Teredinibacter purpureus: one gene and its partner. The protein of the gene in region 1 interacts with the protein of each later gene in a pairwise test. Links are inferred from orthologs where the notes say so. Each region holds a gene or a part of one and is shown in the gene's direction. Other genes may lie near its edges.

Evidence for each region.
Region 2: the proteins of H5647_RS13410 (region 1) and H5647_RS16145 interact in binary tests that used the Escherichia coli proteins (3 or more experiments, as listed by UniProt). The link is inferred for Teredinibacter purpureus from one-to-one orthologs.

Annotation. Positions count from the first base shown.
Region 1 is NZ_CP060092.1:3,038,291-3,049,440, forward strand. Bases 4,435-7,841 are described here. They hold H5647_RS13410 (2-oxoglutarate dehydrogenase E1 component), read left to right. Parts: upstream 4,435-4,803; coding sequence 4,804-7,641; downstream 7,642-7,841. Other genes in these bases: H5647_RS13405 (succinate dehydrogenase iron-sulfur subunit), read left to right, coding at 4,435-4,574; odhB (2-oxoglutarate dehydrogenase complex dihydrolipoyllysine-residue succinyltransferase), read left to right, coding at 7,728-7,841. In the rest of the region: gltA (citrate synthase), read right to left, coding at 1-508; sdhC (succinate dehydrogenase, cytochrome b556 subunit), read left to right, coding at 1,339-1,713; sdhD (succinate dehydrogenase, hydrophobic membrane anchor protein), read left to right, coding at 1,707-2,078; sdhA (succinate dehydrogenase flavoprotein subunit), read left to right, coding at 2,078-3,850; more of H5647_RS13405, read left to right, coding at 3,870-4,434; more of odhB, read left to right, coding at 7,842-8,942; lpdA (dihydrolipoyl dehydrogenase), read left to right, coding at 9,034-10,488; sucC (ADP-forming succinate--CoA ligase subunit beta), read left to right, coding at 10,603-11,150. UniProt on the Escherichia coli protein: E1 component of the 2-oxoglutarate dehydrogenase (OGDH) complex which catalyzes the decarboxylation of 2-oxoglutarate, the first step in the conversion of 2-oxoglutarate to succinyl-CoA and CO(2).
Region 2 is NZ_CP060092.1:3,662,043-3,672,648, forward strand. What follows is about bases 1-2,863. They hold H5647_RS16145 (ATP-binding cassette domain-containing protein), read left to right. Parts: upstream 1-414; coding sequence 415-2,313; downstream 2,314-2,863. Other genes in these bases: H5647_RS16140 (Maf family protein), read left to right, coding at 1-375; H5647_RS22570 (cellulase family glycosylhydrolase), read right to left, coding at 2,434-2,863. Outside these bases: more of H5647_RS22570, read right to left, coding at 2,864-4,653; H5647_RS16155 (hypothetical protein), read right to left, coding at 4,650-4,799; H5647_RS16160 (cellulase family glycosylhydrolase), read right to left, coding at 5,448-7,625; H5647_RS22490 (putative glycoside hydrolase), read right to left, coding at 8,325-8,648; H5647_RS16170 (hypothetical protein), read right to left, coding at 8,670-8,987; H5647_RS16175 (GNAT family N-acetyltransferase), read right to left, coding at 9,199-9,705; H5647_RS16180 (HAD-IA family hydrolase), read right to left, coding at 9,702-10,340; 23S rRNA pseudouridine(955/2504/2580) synthase RluC, read right to left, coding at 10,343-10,606. UniProt on the Escherichia coli protein: Genetic data indicate it may be involved in ribosome assembly or function.

The DNA of each region.
Region 1 (11,150 bases):
TTTTGGCGATTAAGCGGTGTGCGGATATGATGCGATGGCGCGCGTTATTGATATCGAGAGAGTCATGGTAAAAAGCCGATAATGCTCCGACTATGCCGCACATCATTGCCATAGGGTGGGAATCGTAATGAAAACCACGAAAGAAGCGTGAGATCGATTCATGAACCATTGTGTGGTTTGTAATAATGTTAACGAATTCGCTGTATTCGCTTTCTGATGGTAGTTCGCCGTGCAACAATAAATAACAGCTTTCCAAATAATCGGAATTTTTTGCAAGGGTGTCGATGGGATATCCGCGGTGTAAAAGTACACCCTTGTCGCCATCAATATAAGTGATTTTAGATTCGCAAGACGCGGTAGAAACAAAACCGGGGTCGTATGTGAAGTAGCCTTTGCCTGTTAAGGCTCGCACGTCGATAACTTCTGGGCCAGTGGTACCGGCATATACCGGTAACTCAATGGTTTCGCCCAGGCCATCGACCGTTAAGCTTGCTTTCTTATCAGTCATATTGGACTCCTGTGTAACAAGTAATGTGCTCTAAATCTTAGAACAAGAACACATTTAATCTGAATTTGCGTAGCTGCTTGGTGCGCAGACACATGAGGTGCGAATCGAGCACGTGTAATAACTCGCCGCTTATTTTCATTATTGGTCAGTATATTTCACCTGAAGTACTTCGCAGCAGTGGACATTAGTATAATGCTGCCGCTGTGTTGGGCTGTACAAAGTTAGATCGATTAGAGGGTGTTGGTCAATAAGTAGACATTGATGAGCGCCTCTAGCGAGAGTTATCCCTGCGAAGAGGCATGATTATAGAGAATTTTGCTCTCTTAAGTGTAGTCTTGCGCTGAGCAGAATCAAAAAAACCTGCTTTAATAAAAAAGGAATGGTTGATTTTTAGTCTTTATGTTCCGTTATGGTGAACATTTTGTTTATTTGTCCAATGTGGTGCGTATAGTGCTATGCATAGGATTAATATTGTGCCTTAAGTGCTTATAAATAATTGTAATTTTACTGTCGTCTAACTATAATTTCGCGCGTTTCCAAAGGCGCGCTCGCGCAAGGTTGTGGCGCGTTAATCGTTAAAATCGCCTTCCCTAACACATTCAGTAAACTCGACTTGCTTCGCCAATGGTTTTATTGGTACCGGCCCTTCGCAGTCTGTCTGCCCGTAGCTCCGAGTACGGCAAATTTAGTTTTGTCTGAGTGTGTAAGTGGTTGTTATCGGTTTGTTATCGGCAGCGTTGTCAATTGGCCGTTGTTGCGAGCAGCGAAGCTAATGGAAAGTGGCCGAACAAATTTTATTCTAACCCTGGTAACCAAGGTGCAACACGACTGTGAATAAGAACAGACCTGTTAATCTGGATCTCTCAACTATTAAGTTTCCTGTAACGGCAATTGTCTCCATATTGCATCGCGTCTCCGGTGTGGTAATGCTAGGCGGTGTGATCGTATTGCTTTATATGCTTGATATGAGTTTGTCCTCCGAAAAATCCTACGACGAATTAGCAAGCTTGATGGCGCTGCCATGGGCAAAACTAATTTTATGGGCTGTGCTATCTGCACTGGCTTATCACTTTGTTGCCGGTGTTAGGCATCTTATTATGGACTTAGGTGTAGGTGAGTCACTAGAAGGTGGAAAGCTTGGCGCCAAGATCTCCATATTCCTTTCTGTTGTGTTAATCATTTCTGCGGGGTTCTGGGTATGGTAACGGCCGTAACAACTTGGGGGCGCAGCGGCCTCTACGACTGGCTCGTGCAGCGTTTTAGTGCTGTTGTTCTTGCCGCTTATACTGTTTTGGTGGTGGGCTTTATAGTGTTTCATCCGGGCATGACGTTTGATGACTGGTCGGGATTGTACGGCCAGCTGTGGATGCGCGTATTCAGCCTTTTAGTTTTAGTGTGCACTATCGCGCATGGTTGGATTGGTTTGTGGGGTGTTCTCACAGACTATGTCACAACACGTATGATGGGTCGCTCTGCTTTAGCGCTACGTATGTTTATATTATTTTTCTATGCACTAATCAATGTTGGTTTCCTCGTTTGGGGCGTTGAGATTTTGTGGGGGTTCAATTAATGGGTAACATCCGAACAATTTCATTCGACGGTATTGTGATTGGTGGCGGTGGCGCAGGTATGCGTGCAGCGTTACAGATGGCGCAATCAGGTTTTAAGACCGCCGTGGTCACTAAGGTCTTTCCTACACGGTCTCATACGGTATCGGCTCAAGGCGGTATTACTTGCGCTATTGGTAGCTCAGACCCAGAAGATGATTGGCGCTGGCATATGTATGACACCGTTAAAGGCTCCGATTATATTGGCGATCAGGATGCCATTGAATATATGTGTTCGGTAGGCCCAGAGGCGGTCTTTGAGTTGGAACATATGGGCTTGCCGTTTTCTCGTACAGACGATGGTCGTATATACCAGCGGCCGTTTGGGGGGCAATCTAAGGACTTTGGCCGAGGTGGTCAGGCGGCTCGGACGTGCGCAGCGGCAGATCGTACGGGTCACGCTTTATTGCATGCGCTTTATCAAGGCAATGTTAAGAACGACACCGTTTTCTTGAATGAGTGGTTTGCTGTTGATTTAGTTAAAAACCAAGATGGCGCGGTATGTGGTGTTATCGCTATTAATATGGAAGACGGTGAAGTCGTCTATATCAAGTCTAAAGCCACGGTTCTTGCAACGGGTGGTGCCGGTCGAATATTTGCTTCTACTACCAATGCACATATCAATACCGGTGACGGTATTGGCATGGCGCTGCGTAGTGGTTTTCCTGTGCAAGATATTGAAATGTGGCAGTTCCATCCAACAGGTATTCACGGTGCTGGTGTGTTAGTTACTGAAGGCTGTCGAGGCGAAGGTGGATATCTTGTCAACAAAGATGGTGAGCGTTTTATGGAGCGCTATGCGCCGAACGCGAAAGATTTGGCCGGTCGTGATGTAGTTGCTCGCTCTATGGTATTAGAAATATTGGCGGGGCGTGGCTGCGGTGAAAATGGCGATCATGTGTTTTTAAAGTTGGATCACTTGGGCGCCGATACTCTTAATCAGCGTTTGCCGGGGATCTTAGAGCTTTCTAGAACATTTGCGCATGCAGACCCCATTAAAGAACCTATTCCTGTTGTTCCAACGTGCCACTACATGATGGGCGGTATTCCCACCAATGTTAATGGCCAAGTGCTAACGCAGAATGAAAAAGGCGAAGACACCGTTGTTGAAGGCTTCTACGCATGTGGTGAAGTTGCTTGTGTATCGGTTCACGGCGCTAACCGTTTAGGCGGTAATTCATTACTGGATCTTGTGGTGTTTGGGCGCGCTTCTGGTCTCTATATTGAGAAAGCATTACGCGAGGGTATTGAGCTTAGAGACCCCAGCGCGTCAGATATGGATGCCGCGATGTCTCGATTGAACAAGGTTAATACAAGTACTTCCGGTGAGAATGCAACAGTTCTTCGGGCTGAGCTGCAAGCTATCATGCAAAATCACTTTGGTGTTTTCCGTAAAGGTGAGTTTATGCAGGAAGGTATTAAAAAGTTGGCGGCGTTACGTTCTCGTATTGAAAACGTATCGTTATCAGATAAAAGTAACGCCTTTAATACTGCGCGTATTGAAGCGTTGGAAGTTCAAAACCTATTTGAAGTTGCTGAGGCCACGGCTATCGCAGCCGAAGAGCGAAAGGAGTCTCGTGGTGCGCATGCAAGGGAAGATTTCCAGGAACGCGACGATAAAAATTGGTTGTGCCACTCCATGTACTTCCCTGGAGAAAAGCGTGTGACTAAGCGTGACGTGAATTTCACGCCGAAAACAATGGAAGCCTTCGAACCTAAAGTTCGTACCTACTAGAGATAGGGTGCAAAAGACTATGCTGAAAGTTGAAGTTTATCGCTACAATCCTGAAACGGACAAAGAACCCTATATGCAAACCTATGAGCTAGATACTCAAGGTAGAGACCTTATGGTCTTGGACGTGTTAGAAATGCTGAAGGGGGAGGATCCCTCTCTAACGTTCCGACGTTCTTGTCGAGAGGGCGTTTGTGGCTCTGATGGTGTGAATATTTCAGGTAAAAATGGGCTAGCCTGTGTAACGCCATTATCGGAATGTGTCAAAAAGAACAAATTGGTATTGCGTCCACTACCTGGCTTGCCCGTTATTCGTGATTTAATCATCGATATGAGTCAGTTTTATGCTCAATTTCGTAAGGTTGACCCTTTTCTTCAAAATGACGCTCCAGCACCGGCAATTGAGCGGCTTCAGTCTCCTGAAGAGCGCGAAAAGTTAGACGGGCTATATGAGTGTATTTTGTGCGCTTGCTGTTCAACAAGTTGCCCGTCATTTTGGTGGAACCCCGATAAATTTATTGGCCCTGCAGGCTTGTTGCAGGCCTATCGGTTCTTGGCCGATAGTCGTGATACGGCTACTGAGGAGCGTCTAAGTAAATTAGATGACCCGTTTAGTGTATTCCGCTGTCATGGCATCCAAAACTGTGTTGATGTATGCCCGAAGGGCTTAAATCCTACACGCGCCATCGGTCATATCCGAAGCATGCTGTTGCATCGTGGCACTTAGAAGGCTCAATTGACCGGAATGGTTAAATTGAAGGGGTAGGGTGTCGGTATGGCACCTGCTCAATTTAAGTTGGCGGAGCTTAGTGGTTTTCACTACTTCGGTTTCTTCGATAATAGAGATTCGAGTTTTTGTACTGATTAGCTTGAGCGCTAATTTGAATGAAAAATGATTATTGAGTTCGTGCTTGCACTCTTAACTTCGCAAGCTTTTCTACGCGGTGACTAAAACCATGCAAGAAAGTTTAATGGAGGCACTCTGGAAAACGGGCCACATATCCGGTAGCAATGCTGCATACGTGGAAGACGTTTACGAGTCATATTTACAGGACCCTAACTCTGTGCCGGAAGAGTGGCGAGAGTATTTCGAAAAGCTTCCCACCGTTAATGGTGGTACAGGGGTTGATGTACGCCATTCTGAAATTATTGAATATTTTGAATTACTGGGTCGTAACCGCGCTCGCCCAATGGTTGCCCCAGGTGAAGGTGCTGCCAATATTGCCCATGAGCGTAAGCAAGTTGAGGTTGTTCAGCTGGTTAATGCTTATCGGTTAAGTGGCCATCAAAAAGCCAAGTTAGACCCTTTAAACTTACGCGAAAGACGCAGCCCGCAAGATCTTGATTTGGGGTTTCATGGTCTAAACACAGCAGATCTAGATTCTGTGTTTCAAACCGGCGATTTGTCGTTTGGTTATCAAGAAGCCTCTCTTAGCGAAATTATTTCCGATTTGGAGAAAACATACTGCGGTACGATCGGTGCCGAAGTTATGCATATCACGAATTATGAAGAGCGTAGGTGGTTGTTGCAGCGCTTAGAGGGCAGTCGATCTTGTCCTGATTTTGGCGAGAAAACAAAGCTTCATTTGCTGCGTCGATTGACCGCTGCTGAAGGGTTGGAACGCCATTTAGACAGTAAGTACCCTGGAACGAAACGTTTTGGTCTTGAAGGTGGTGAGAGCCTAATACCGTTATTGGATACGCTCATTAATCGTTGTGGCGGCTATGGGGCAAAAGAAATGGTTATTGGAATGGCTCACCGTGGCCGTCTCAATACGTTAGTAAATGTTTTAGGTAAAAACCCTGTTGCGTTATTTGATGAATTTGAAGGTAAGAAGTTAGTCGATACTTCTGGTGATGTTAAGTACCACCAGGGTTTCTCTTCGAATGTTATGACGCCCGGTGGCGAAATGCACCTTGCTCTGGCCTTTAACCCATCTCACCTTGAAATTGTTGCGCCTGTTGTAGAAGGTTCTGTTCGAGCACGACAAGATCGTCGATTTGACACTAAGGGTAACAACGTTGTCCCCGTTGTGATCCATGGCGACGCTGCGTTTGCTGGGCAGGGTGTTGTGATGGAAACATTCCAAATGTCACAAACTCGCGCCTACAAAACTGGCGGTACGATGCACCTGGTTATTAATAACCAAGTAGGTTTTACTACTAGCCTGAAAGAGGATTCTCGTTCTACCGAGTATGCAACAGACGTTGCTAAAATGATCGAAGCCCCAATCTTTCACGTCAATGGCGATGATCCAGAGGCCGTAGCGTTTTTAGCGAATTTGGCGGCAGATTACCGTAACGAGTTTGCAAAAGATGTTGTCGTGGATTTAGTGTGTTATCGCCGTCGCGGACACAACGAGACGGATGAGCCTTCTGCTACGCAGCCTCTAATGTATAAAGCTATTCGAGCGCAAAAAACAACGCGTACGCTTTATGCCGAACAGTTGGTGAACGAAGGTGTTTTAAGTGCAGAAGAATCCAATACGATGTCTAACGATTATAGGGCAGCATTGGATCGTGGAGAGCACGTTGCACAAGGTCTTGTCAGCGAGCCAGATTCTTCCTTGTTTGTTGATTGGGCTCCCTATATTGGCCATGATTGGCAAACACCTTACGATAGTACTTATCCCATTCAAGAGCTACAGGCGCTCGCTGAACAAATAAGTCATATTCCTGATGGCGTTCAAGTACAGCGTCAAGTATCAAAAATATACGACGATCGGCGGAAAATGGCTGGTGGTGCATTACCCATTAATTGGGGTATGGCCGAGACGCTTGCCTACGCGACCTTGTTAAAACAAGATTACGCTATACGTTTGACCGGGCAAGATGTCGGTCGAGGTACGTTCTCGCACCGTCATGCTGTGATCCATAATCAGAAAGATGGTGAAAGTTATATTCCTTTGCAGAATGTAAAGCCCGACCAACCAGAATTTGATATTTACGACTCTTTCTTGTCAGAAGAAGCGGTATTGGCTTTTGAGTATGGTTACGCTACAACAACGCCTGGCAAAATGGTTATTTGGGAAGCGCAATTTGGTGATTTCGCAAACGGCGCACAGGTCGTTATCGATCAGTTTATTACCAGTGGCGAACATAAATGGCAGCGCTTATGTGGTTTAACTATGTTACTGCCGCACGGTTATGAAGGGCAGGGGCCAGAGCATTCGTCTGCACGTTTAGAACGATTTATGCAGCTTTGTGCCGAGCATAATATACAAATTTGTATACCGACGACTCCTGCGCAGGTTTATCACATGTTACGTCGCCAAGCGATTCGTTACATGCGTAGGCCACTTGTTGTTATGAGCCCAAAATGGATTCTTCGGCATAAGTTAGCGACCTCTTCGTTGGAAGAGCTGGCCAACGGCACCTTCCAGAGCGTGATTAGCGATGAAAAAGTAGCCGGTGAAAATGCCAAGCGCGTAATTTTGTGCAGCGGTAAAGTTTATTATCATTTGCTCGAAGCTCGTGAGGAGCGCGAACAAGATGACGTGGCTCTGGTGCGCATAGAGCAGTTATATCCTTTTCCTGAAGAAGATCTGCGGGTTGCGTTGAAACCTTACGGGCATGTTAATGATGTCGTATGGTGTCAAGAAGAACCCATGAATCAGGGCGCATGGTATGCCAGTCAGCACCGTATGCGAAGGGTGGTTGAACGCGTTAACGAAGATGCATACTTGCGTTATGTTGGTCGTGCGTCATCGTCAGCTCCTGCGGCAGGTTATATGTCGACCCACCTAGATGAACTGAATAAATTTGTAAATGCAGCATTGGATACGAGTGTTTAAAATCGTTCGTTGATCCACGTTTATTAATCATTGTTTATTACGAGTAACGACTTTTTAGCTAATAAGCGACAAGGACACATTTGAAAATGAGTAACGAAATCAAAGTCCCTACGTTTCCTGAATCTGTACAGGAAGGCACCATTGCAACTTGGCACAAACAGCCCGGCGAAGCATTTTCTCGCGACGAGGTTATTGTTGATATCGAGACCGATAAGGTTGTGCAAGAAGTGCCTGCTCCGGCAGATGGTGTATTGAAAGAGATCCTAAAACAAGAAGGCGATATCGTTACGAGTAACGAGATTATTGCAACCTTTAGTGAAGGCGGTGCAGGTGCTGCACCCGCGGGCAACTCAGAGCCTGCTACAGCAACGAATTCTGCTGAAGCATCGGAAATTATTGCTGCACCGGCGGCTAAAAAATTAGCGGATGAAAAGGGCATTAATCTATCGGACGTTACTGGTACAGGTAAAGGTGGTCGCATCACTAAAGAGGATGTTGCCAATTATAAGGTTAGCGCACCGGTAGAAGTAAAAGCGGCGGTTGCTGCTCCGGTAAAAATTGCATCAGTGCCAGAGCCAATGGCTCCGATCACAGGTGAACGCATTGAAAAACGTGTACCAATGACACGTTTGCGCACTCGAATTGCCGAACGTTTATTGGATGCGACGCAAAATACCGCAATGTTAACGACTTTTAATGAAGTTAACATGGGCCCGATAATGGAGCTTCGCAAGCAATACAAAGATCGTTTTGAAAAAGTGCATAACGGAACGCGTTTGGGTTTTATGGGGTTCTTTGTGAAATCTGCCGTTGAAGCCTTACGTCGTATTCCTGCGGTTAATGCGTCTATTGACGGAAACGATATTGTTTATCATGGTTACCAAGATATTGGCGTTGCGGTTTCTACTCAGAAAGGGTTGGTAGTACCGGTATTACGCAATGTTGAACATATGAGCATTGCCGAAATTGAAAATGGTGTACGCGACTTTGGTTTGCGTGGTCGCGACGGTAAAATTGGCATTGACGAGATGCTGGGTGGTACTTTCACTATCACCAATGGTGGTGTATTTGGTTCGTTATTGTCCACCCCTATATTAAACCCACCGCAGGCCGCAATTTTGGGTATGCATAAAATCCAAGATCGGCCTATGGCGGTAGATGGGGAAGTGAAAATTCTACCGATGATGTATTTGGCTCTGTCATACGATCATCGCATTATTGACGGAAAAGAAGCTGTTCAATTCTTGGTTGCGATTAAAGATATGATCGAAGATCCAGCGCGTATTTTGTTAGAGCTATAGTCCTACGTTATTAAATACGGGTTGGCAGCGTAGCCAGCCCGGTTTTCAATTATTCTAAAATTGCATATACATTACTTTTGGGGTTCATCCTATGTCTGACAAATACGACGTTATCGTTATCGGTTCTGGTCCTGCCGGCTATGTCGCCGCTATACGTGCTGCACAGCTCGGTCTGAAGGTCGCTTGTATCGAAAAGTGGAAAGGAAAAGATGGAAAAGGCGTTAACGGTGGCACTTGTCTAAACGTTGGTTGTATTCCTTCTAAGGCCTTACTCGACAGCTCTCATAAATTCCATGAGGCGAATTCAGCATTTGCGGGTCACGGTATCACTACTGGCGATATTAATATTGATGTACCGTCAATGATCGAGCGAAAAGAGCGCATCGTTAAGCAAATGGCCGGTGGTGTATCGGGCTTGTTTAAAGCCAATAAAGTGACCTCGTTATTTGGAACCGGTAAATTATTAGCAAATCGTAAAGTGTCGTATGTTAATTTTGAAGGCAAAGAGCAAATTTTGGATGCTGAAAATGTCATTTTAGCGTCTGGCTCTATCCCAGTCGCAATACCGGTAGCACCTGTTGATGAAGATGTCATTGTCGATTCTACCGGCGCACTGATTTTTCAAGAAGTACCGAAACGCTTAGGTGTAATCGGTGCTGGAGTTATCGGTTTGGAGTTAAGCAGTGTCTGGAGCCGCTTGGGCTCTAAAGTTGTTCTGCTCGAAGCGATGGATACCTTTTTAGCGATAATGGATCAGCAAATTGCTAAAGAAGCTCAAAAGATCTACAAGAAGCAACATTTGGATATTCGCTTAGGTTGCCGTGTTACGGGTACCGAAGTTGTGGTATCAAAAGGCGCTAAAGAAGTTGTTGTTACTTATACCGATAAAGACGGCAATGAAGCTACAGAAACGTTCGACAAATTAATTGTATGTGTAGGGCGTCGTCCGTTTACAGACGGTTTGCTAGCAGACGACAGTGGTGTAAAGCTGGATGAGCGTGGTTCTATTTATGCGAATGACCTGTGTTCTACTAGTGCGCCAGGCGTTTGGGCTATTGGTGATGTTGTGCGTGGGCCAATGCTTGCGCATAAAGGTTCGGAAGAAGGTGTAATGGTCGCAGAGCGCATCGCAGGCCAAAAGACCGTTATGAATTACGATATTATTCCTAACGTAATTTATACCCATCCAGAAATTGCAGCGGTTGGGCGTACGGAAGAACAAATTAAAGCTGACGGCGAACCCTATAATGTTGGCACCTTTCCGTTTATGGCCATTGGCCGTGCGGTAGCTGCTGATGAATCGGATGGCATGGTTAAAATAATTGCCCATGCTGAAACCGACCGCGTATTGGGCGCTCATATTGTTGGCCCATGCGCGCCTGACTTGGTGCAACAAGTTGCTATTGCCATGGAATTTGGCTCAAGTGCAGAAGATATTGGTATGACTGTGTTCGGGCATCCAACATTCTCTGAAGCAGTTAAGGAAGCGGCATTAGCAGTTAATGGGCATGCGATTCACATGCCCAACCGAAAAAAACGCAAATAGCAAAACAATAAAGCGTACCTAAATACCGGTCGGCCCAAAAAGTCGGCGGGATCGATTTAATAACTGTTCCTCGCACGGCTTGAACAGCTTGCTAGGGAACTATGGGAAGCAACAATGAATTTACATGAGTATCAGGGTAAGCAGCTATTTGCTGAATACGGTTTGCCTGTATCAAAAGGGATCGCCGCTGAAACACCGGCAGAGGCCGCTAATGCTGTAGACGTATTAGGCGGTAAGAAGTGGGTCGTAAAGGCGCAGGTTCACGCGGGTGGTCGAGGTAAGGCGGGCGGTGTGAAGCTTGTATCTTCTAAAGCTGAAATAGAAGCGTTCGCTCAGCAGTGGCTAGGCCAAAACTTGGTGACCTATCAAACGGACGAGAACGGGCAGCCGGTTAGTCGTATTTTGGTTGAAGATTGTACTGATATTGAGCAAGAATTATATCTGGGGGCTGTTGTCGACCGTTCAACACGGCGTATTGTTTTTATGGCGTCTACGGAAGGCGGCGTAGAGATTGAAAAAGTAGCCGAAGAAACACCAGAAAAGATTTTGAAAGCGGAAATAGATCCGTTAACAGGTGCTCAGCCTTATCAGGGGCGTGAGTTAGCGTTTAAGCTTGGATTAAACGGCAAGCAAGTTAAGCAATTTACACAAATTTTTCTTGG
Region 2 (10,606 bases), 620 kb from region 1 along the record:
GATCAAACGGCAAGCTGTAATGGTCGACTATTAGGGAAGCCTGGCAACGTAACAAGCGCACAAGAGCAACTATCTCACTGCCAAGGCAATGTGGTCATGTTTTATACGGCTCTTGCGCTTTACGATAGCGACTCAAAAACTACGCTTGCAGACACAACCACCACCGAAGTAAAGTTCCGCTCGCTCACCCGCCAGCAAATAAATACATATATAGAGAAAGAGCAACCTCTCGATTGCGCAGGCAGCTTCAAGTGCGAAGGGCTCGGCATTAGCTTATTCGACTACATCCGTAGCGATGACCCATCAGCATTAATAGGCCTACCGCTCATTCGCTTAACAAGCTTTTTAAATCAGTTTGGCGCAAGCCCTCTATAAACACACCCAAACGAACACGATTCGCAACACGATACCCTTATGATTCAACTGCAGAAAGTCAGCCTTCAACTGGGCCAAAAGTTCTTACTCGACAATACCGACCTAACAATTTTCCCCGGTCAAAAATGGGGCGTTGTCGGTGCTAATGGCAGCGGTAAATCCACACTATTTAAACTACTGCTCCGTGAGCTAGCAGAAGACGCCGGCAATATTCAAATACCTTCCGAATGGCAGTTAGCGCATATGGCGCAAGAAATATTAGCGACCGACCGCAAAGCCATCGACTATATTATTGATGGCGACCGCCCCCTGCGCAAACTTGAATCTGATATTGAAAACAGCGTACACGACGGAGCAAAGCTCGCCCAACTCTACCAGCAACTCGAAATAATCGATGGCTACACGGCTAACACACGTGCCGAACGACTGCTTCACGGGCTAGGATTTAAAACCGAAGACAGCCAGAAAACCGTTAAGGATTTTTCCGGTGGCTGGCGAATTCGGTTAAACCTCGCGCGCGCATTAATGTGTCGCTCAGACTTATTACTGCTAGACGAACCAACCAACCACTTAGACCTAGATGCCACACTATGGCTGGAGCAGTGGCTTAAAAACTATAAGGGCACACTACTGATCATTTCACACGATCGTGATTTTCTCGACAATCTCGCAGACAGCATTGTGCATATCGAACACCAAAAGCTAAACACCTACACCGGTAACTACTCATCCTTCGAACGACAGCGCTCCGAAAGGCTCGCCCAACAATCCGCCGAGTTTGAAAAACAGCAAGTCCGCATCGCCGAAATTGAAAACTTTGTGCGGCGTTTCCGCGCCAAGGCTACCAAAGCCAAGCAGGCACAAAGCCGCCTTAAAGAGCTGGAGCGCATGGAGAAAATAGCGCCGGCGCATGTTGACTCGCCGTTTTCATTTAGCTTCCCAACACCCGACAAGCTTCCACAAACAATGCTCACGCTCGACCGCGTAAACATTGGCTACGAATCCAACACCATCGTAAACAATGTGGAACTCAGCCTTCTCGCCAGCAGCCGTATAGGACTACTGGGCCACAATGGAGCAGGCAAAAGCTCTTTAATGAAAACCCTTGCGGGCGCGTTACCGCCCATAGCCGGCACGATACATGAGGGCACACACTTAAAATGCGGGTACTTTGCACAACACCAGCTAGAGGCCTTAGATTTACACGCGTCCTCCGCGCTGCACCTCCAGCGCCTAACACCCAAGGCAAGCGAACAGGAAATCCGCAATTTTCTTGGCGGTTTTGGCTTTCAGGGCGATAGAGCATTTGAGGTTATCGAACATTTCTCTGGAGGAGAAAAAGCCAGGCTCGCGCTCGCCGTACTGGCATGGCAAAAACCCAACCTATTATTGCTCGACGAACCCACCAACCACCTCGATTTAGACATGAGGCACGCCTTAACACTCGCCCTACAAGCTTGGGAAGGCGGCCTAGTTATCGTATCGCACGACCGCCACCTGCTACGCACCACCGTAGATGATTTTATATTGGTCGACCAAGGTAAAGCGGCCAACTTCGATGGAACGCTCGACGATTACCAGCAATGGCTACTGAATAACGATCGAGAAGAACCCTCTAATGAAGAAGCAACACACAGCATTTCATCAAAACAAGAGAAAAAAGAACTTAGGCAACAACAGGCCGCCATTCGACAGCAACTCACGCCTTTCACGAAAAAGCTCAATCAACTCGAAAAAAAGCTAGCCAAAACTACTAAGGCATTGGCCGAGATTGAAACTCAACTAGCCGACCCGGCGCTATACGCCGAAAAAAATAACCTGCTCGCCGAACTCCTCAAACAACAAGGCGAGCTTAAAAAAGAAGAAGAAAATATTGAAACCGAATGGATGACGATAAGTGAAGAAAAAGAAAACTTAGAAACAACACTCGGACTCTAGCGCAACATACTGCCGAATACCTGCATTCAAACCATAACAACAGACATAAAAAAACCCGAGGCCGCGAAGCCTCGGGTTTTTTTATGTTAAGAGAGGAAACCCTCCCTTAGAGCGTTGCCATTAGTCCCAAAGAACATCCAACAAGCTCCACTTAGTTTCGTCGAAACCAAGCCAAGTTCCCCATCCGCCAGAATTATCGGTTGGGTGATAAGCGTGCTCATACAAGCCACCAGTGTCGCCAGACTCTGGGTTAATTGACCAGTAACATGCTTCGATATTACGCTCAGCCATGTAACCGATAAACTCTTGCTGCCACTGCTGATCTGGGCTATCTGTGATGTGGCTCCAACGATCCATATCACGTTCGCTAGATCCGTCTGGCCAGTTCAAGTGTCCACCAAACTCACCAACAACAATCGCGTAACCTTGATCTTTCAGGTAACCGAAATGCTCTTCCCAACCTGGGCGCAACGTTTCACCGTCAATCACAATAGCACAACCAGCATCGCCAGCTTCGTCACCTTCAAGACCTTCACATGCTGGATCAGCTGGATCCATAAACATACGCTGTACGAATACAGATGGGCCGTAGGTGTGAGGAGAGTAAACAATCTGAGACTTAGGTACGTCTGGAATGTTGTCGCCAGCTTCAAATAAGTTCTCACCCCAGTTCGGGTTACTGAACTCGTCACCGTGTGGAACAGGTGTCTTAGAGTCTGGAGTTCCATCCTGAGCACCAGCGTTAGCTGAAATACCCTGAACGAAGATCAACAAGTTAGGGTTAACTTCGTTGATTGCTTGATAAGCTTGCTCAGTCAAGGTTTTCCACTCTTCCCAAGTGTAATCCCATGGCTCGTTGAAAATATCGATACCAATGATGTTATCAACATTTAACTGCGTAGATAAACCAGCAAGTTCACGCAAGTTATCAAGCCAAATTTGAGTATTGTAAGCCTGAATATCCGTTACTGTATCGGGGTTACCGCTAGCAGCACAAGACCACTCTTCACGAGTAAAGTCATAGTTATCGCGATCAGCATCCGCATACGGAGGACGTGCATCTATACGGCCCGCACGCCAGCCAACGTAGTTTGAACAAGAGTGAACATCGAGCATTACTTCAAGATTGTTCTCATCAGCTTGAACAATGAAATCTTCCATTGCTTGACGAGCATTATCTTGACGAACAGATTCGTGGTTCTTCAGAACGCTGCCAGTACCCTGTGAATCACTTGGATCCAAAGTCTGAGGTACAACAGGGAAACGAATCACGTTAATACCGCGCTCAGTAATTTCGTCCATAGTCTGCTGAATATCACGTGAATGATCATCGGCCCAAGACATGTTACCTACGTACAATTCCATAGGTGCTCCGCCTGGGTTAGTGTCATCATCATTTGGCTCATGACGACCCTCTAGACCAAACCAGCTACCACACTGAACAGGGAATACTTCACCGTTCTTAGTGATCTGGCCACTGTCGTTTACACGGAACAAAGCATTATCACCAGGTTCGCCAGAAGGAGTAGCCGTTGGCACTGGAGTAGGCTCGCCGCTTGGCGTAGACGTTGGCTCAGCAGTTGGTACTGCAGTAGGCTCTGGAGTGCCACCACAATCTGACACTACACCACCTGAACCGCCGTTTTGGCTTTCACAGGTGCTACGACCAATACAGCTAGCGTTATTTTCCCAGCCCCATCCAGTTGAGTTTTCACAAATAGGATAAGTGCTTTCGCTATACCACTGACAAACTTCAACACACTGACCTGGATCATTAGTGGGCACAGCAGTCGGCTCAGCAGTCGGCTCAGCAGTCGGCTCAGCAGTTGGCTCAGCAGTCGGCTCAGCAGTCGGCTCAGCAGTTGGCTCAGCAGTTGGCTCAGCAGTTGGCTCAGCAGTTGGCTCAGCAGTTGGCTCAGCAGTTGGCTCAGCAGTTGGCTCAGCAGTTGGCTCAGCAGTTGGCGAAACGCCATCAGCAGAACAACCTAAAACAGAAATGCTTCCGTTAGAGCTACCCTGAAAACCGAAGCTTACAGTTTGCCCATCACCTAAATTACCGTTCCAGCTAATATTGGATGCAGAAAGAGTATTGCCTGAAGCGCTTAAATCGGCATTCCAGCTATTAGTTACTTGCGGAGCCGCATCAAATTCTACATTGATTGCCCAGCTGCTTACAGAAGAACCAGTATTGGTTACTTCAACGTTAGCCTGGTAACCACTTGTCCACTGATTAAGATAAGTTACTTCACACGAAATATCAGCAAGAGCCAATGGCGACATAACTACCGCCAGCGCGGCGCTGGCCGTTCGCAAAGGTCTAAATAGATTATTTATTTTCATTTTTCGTCCTTCAAGGGTTCGAATGATTGTTTTTCGCAAAACACAATACCCACTGGAATCATATTGATCGGGATGATTTGTAGCTTTTGATAAGCAGCAAAAAACTGATAAATTTTTACCGCATCAATAGCATCGGCCGACTTCATAGGTCTAAGCCATAAAAAAACAACATTGAAATTTCTTTTTTATTACAAACCGATTTCCAAGATTATTATTATTAGGAAATTATTGGTATTTGCTTGCCGAAAAATGAGAGCATAAAAACCTGAACTTTTGGCTTACATTTATATTCACCTCATGCAATGCCACAGAACAGATTACGGCTGACCGATTTATTATTTTATTCGGCTCACACCTCTCACTGGCAACAAATATGTTAACCGAATCAAATAGGGGGTGGTAGAAATTGATGGCGGAAAAAGGACTAAATACACAGAAGATTGTTATGATATATGCTACTTATTCTATTAAAGTATTAACTGCATGTATTTTTACTTTGTTTGATTATTAGGTGACACCTATTACGCTATTTTTTAGGTATACAGCTAAGTGATGTGAAAATTAATAAAAGTGTGGACAACGTTTTTACCCCCTAATACTTTAAGCGTAAGGGAAGCTTTTTATCAGACAATACGAAAAAGAACTGGGACGCCAGAAATATACGTTATGGACAAACCGCTAACCCTAAAGTGCTACAGGCAAAAAACATAACAAAGCCAAACCTCCATTACGAGGCTTGACTTTACAGAAAAAACACCAACCGCTTAACGTGTTAAGCAGTGGGTGTTTGACCGCTATAGCATATCGAGCAAGCTCCACTTGCGCTCATCGAAGCCGCCCCACTCGCCCCATCCAGACTCATTGTCACGAGGATCATAGGCATGCTCATATAGCCCACCAGTATCGCCTGACTCTGGGTTAATCGACCAGTAACAGCTCTGAATGTTTTTACGCGACATATAGTTCACAAAAGCATTCTGCCACTCTTGGTCAATCCCTGGAGAGATATGATCCCAACGGTCTTGATCACGGATGCTAGCCTTATTTGGCCAATCCATATTGCCACCCCACTCACCTACGACCATGGCATAACCCATATCGCGCAGATAACCAAAGTGCTCTTCCCAGCCCTGCTCAAGAAGATCGGCGTTTATCACAATACTACAGCCGTTATCGCCAGCTTCATCACCTTCCAAACCTTCACACTCGGGCTCGGACGGATCCATAAACATACGCTGAACAAACACTGAAGGCCCGTAAGTATGTGGAGAGAACACTAGCTGCTCTTTAGGGATATCGATTGGGTTATCGCCGGCTTCAAATAAGTTTTCGCCCCAGTTAGGGTTAGAAAACTCTTCACCATGCGGCACGTCAATCTTATCATCTGGATTACCATCCTGGTTTCCAGCAGATGCGGATATACCCTGAACAAATAGAAGAATATTAGGGTTCACACCGTTAATCGCTTGGTACGCATTTTCCGTTAGCGTCTTCCACTCATCCCACGTGTAATCCCAAGGCTCGTTGAAAATATCGATACCAATAATATTATCAACACCTAACTCTTCCGATAAACCGGCTAGCTCGCGCAACGTATCCAACCAAGCCGCTTCACCATAAGCCTGTGCATTCGTCACAGAACTAGGGTTACCACTTGCAGCACAAGAGGAATCTTCGCGAACGAAGTCATAGTTATCACGATCAGCATCCACATACGGAGGACGAGCATCCAAACGACCGGCTCTCCACCCTACGTAGTTAGAGCAAGAGTGGATATCAAGCATAATTTCAATGCCATTCTCGTCCGCCTGAATAATAAACTCTTCCATTGCTAGTCGAGCATTATCCACGAGAACCGATTCATGATTCTTTAAGGCATCACCGGAGCCTTGAGGATCATTAGGATCAAGTGTTTGCGGTGCAATCGGGAAGCGTACAACGTTAATACCGCGCGCCGTAATCTCATCCATTGTTTGCTGGATAGTACGAGAGTTATCGTCTGCCCAAAAGGTGTTACCCACATAGAGTTCCATTGGGGCGCCACTTGGGTTCGTCTCATCATCTGAAGGCTCATGACGACCCTCTAAACCAAACCAGCTACCACACTGAACAGGGAAAATTTCTCCGTTCTTTGTAATATTGCCGGAATCATCCACACGGAATAGCGCATTACCACCAGCCGTTGACGACGAGCTTGAACTCGTTGAGCTGCTTGTTGAACTGCTCGTGGAGCTACTAGTAGAACTAGAAGAACTACTCGTAGAGGAGCTAGTAGAGCTAGACGTACTGCTAGAGCTGCTTGGGCAAGACGAGATTATTCCGCCTTCCGTACCGCCCTGTCCCTCACAGGTAGAGCGACCTATACAGCTACTATTGTTTTCCCAGCCCCAACCACTATCTTGATTTTGACACAAAGGCCATTCGCCATCGCCATACCACTGACAAGACTCTTCACCAGAACACTGGCTGCTTGACGAGGAGCTCGATACACTAGAACTTGACGAACTAGACACGCTAGAACTTGACGAACTAGACACGCTAGAGCTAGATGAACTAGAGACACTTGAGCTAGACGAGCTGCTAGAAGAACTAGAACCCGTTGAGTCGCCCACGCAACCAGGAATGGACAGGTTACCGTTACCGCCCCCTTGGAACCCAAAACTAGCTGACTGGCCGTCACCCAAACTACCGTTCCAACTTATATTCGTCGCAGTAACAGTGTTACCAGACGTGCTTAGGTTAGCATTCCAGCTATTACTCACTTGAGGTGAAGCATCAAAATTAAGGGCAATACTCCAACTACTCACGGATGAACCGCTATTCGTAACAGTAACATTCGCCTGATAGCCACTACTCCACTGATTAAAATAGGTGACTTCACACGAAACATCTGCAAGCACACTCGGCGACAAAATAAACGCCAATGCAGCACTTGCCGTTCGCAAGGGTTTAAACAGGTTTGTTATTTTCATTTTTCGTCCTCTGAGGGTATCGAATGATTATTTTCGAAAACATGATATTAATGATTAGATCCACTATGGAACTTGAATAAAGAACCGGAATTTGAACAAGTAAAAGAACGCTTCTCAAGCCGGCCCGCAGAACCAGCCTTTTGACTAAAACCTACAAAGCAAGGAAGCAACACACTTACCACGCTCAGCAATCAAACGGCATCCATTTTATTTTTATTAGATGGATTTAAAGGGGCTCACACGCTGAAAACAAAAAGAGGGGAAATAAAAAACAAAAATTATTGTTATTATTAATTTGCAAATCAAAATTTTTAGACTAGCGAAATTTCGACTTATTTTACAAACCCTTCCCTAAACAGCGTCGAATATGTTAACGGAATTACAAAGCCTTCGATATGAATTCGAGTGCCAAATCAGCACCTACAACACCAGTTTATGACGCAATTCTTCTGCTTATTGGCAAAAGAAATTACGGAAATATATTAATATTATAAATTCTGATTTTACAATGGCGCTCATTACGAAAGGTATCCTCTACCATTAGATAAGCTTAAGCGGGAATGACAATAAATAATGCGGGAAGCGATGCCCAACCATCATCAGGCACAACCAAATAGACATTTAACAAACCAAACTGACATACAAAAATGCCGGCTAGACGCCGGCATTCACGAAACACTTAACATGACGACTTTATACCTATTCAGCACACCCCTGTTCGCCCTCAGGCAACCGCTCTATTCGTATATTAGCAATGCTTAGGGTCATCTTCCCCTCCGTTGAGATGGAAAGAGGTGAGCTTATCTTTGACAAGTCGAAATCATCGCTCTTAAAACAATTTAATGGAATAGGCATAGAAAACCATTTCTTCTTCGGAGATTTCCGTAAAGTTGCACCAATCTCAAATTCAGCTCTACAAGGATACCCGCAATCCATACCAACGCTCACCGCTTTACTAGGTGTTTTATCAATTTTCAGGTCAAATACAATTGCTGCTGCATTTTCTACGGCCGAAAGATTAATAGCCTTTCCCGAAACTGAAAACTATCCTTTTTTCTTCGTACGATTCCAAATAACTTGCACGGCATCATCATCTCGGACATACGCCGTCGGTAACACCTCGACCTTTCCACCCTTAGACTTCGCCTTAAAATCAATGGCCTTTTCGCCCGACCAATCTGCTGGGTCCGAAACAGACAATCCCCACTCACCCATCATACTGCCATTCACGTAATAGAAAAAATTCGGGTTCAAAGCTGTCTGCGCATTCACCGAGTGGGGCAATACCAACATCAGGATGCCCACCCAAAAGCTTAAGCGAACACTCCCAACCACACGCTGCATAATGGTAGTACTTTTCATATTATTCACCTTTAAATTTTTCTATTGATAAACCAGACTAATGACGTCATAACCCACCAATTACACGACAATAAAATGCTTTTTTCAAGCAATCAAAGCCTGCACAACCAATAAAACCAGAATAGCGAGCCATTCATTGAGTAAGCAAATTTGGGTATAGCGACCGGCGCGCCCGTTCTGTAACCCAGAGCGGGCAATAAACGATAAACCACTAAAGCGCGGCTAGAGATTTCTCCCAAAACTCGGCGGTGCCCGCCTCGCCTGCCAATTGATAGGGCTGAAAACCAAACTTTTCATACAAACGTTTAGCCGGTGTATTATGGGTCAGCACCTCCAAGGTTAACTTACAGCAACCCGATCGCAGAGCAACGGCGGTCGTTGCCTCTAATAAGGCCTTACCGACACCTAACTTTCGCGCGGCAGGTACGACATAAACATCATGTAAATTTAAAACAGGTTTTAAATAAAAAGTAGAAAAAGACGTAATAGACGTTGCAATGCCTAAGGGCAAATTACTGCTCTCCTTTGAGAAAGCCAATACCGTAACAGCGTGACCAAACGTCTCAAGAGCTTTACTTATTTTCGCGCAATGCTCCCTAGGCAAAGCGCTCCCTCCTCCCATCAAATCACCAGAATAGCCCTGCATCAGATCTGCAATAGCCGCCTGATGACAAGTATTCGAATAGTCAGCTACTAGCACATCACAATGCTCATTCAATTGCCTTGCCACTCCAAAATACGAGAAAAATCATCGATACACATCACCGGGCTATAAGGTTTCAAACGGTCAATATGATGAGCACCAAAACTTACCGCTATACGCGGCATATCAATCGCTTCAGCCATCGCCATATCGTATTCTGTATCGCCTATCATCACCGCATTATTTACATCACAGTTGAATTCATTCAATAGTTCCAACAACATTTGGGGGTTGGGTTTTGAGGCGGTTTCGTCAGCACAACGACTACCATGAAAGAATTTATCCAAGTCCAATTTTTTTAGTACTCTATCCAACCCTCGGCGACTCTTACCTGTCGCCACAGTTAGAGTATGGCCGTCATTAGCAAGCGCCTGCATCGTCTCCATCGCCCCCTTAAAAAAAGGTGAAGGCGTACTGTCGGCATCCACAAAAAAAGCCGAATAACCCGTTCTAACATCGTCCAATTGCTGTGCGGTAATGCTCGGGTACAGCGAACGAATGGCTTCCGGCAAACCTAACCCTATTATGTTCTTTATGGCATCATCACTTTTCTCGCCCAAACCAACGGCGTCAGTCGCCGACCGCATACAACGGACAATTTTCGCAGCAGAATCGCTAATTGTTCCATCCCAATCAAAAATATACAGCACATCTACTCCAAATTATTAAGTACAGTTTGCAACTCTGAAGGTAGCGGCGCTTTCACCTGTAAACGGCCAGCGCCTTCAGGCAATGGAAACGATAGGGACGCAGCGTGCAAAAATAGACGCTTACTCCCAGCCGATTTCATTTGCCGGTTAAAATCTTCATCCCCGTATTTTTCATCCCCAACGAGTGGGTGCCCCTTGTGTAATGCATGCACACGAATCTGATGAGTACGTCCGGTAATGGGCCTTGCTTCTATCAATGTTGACTC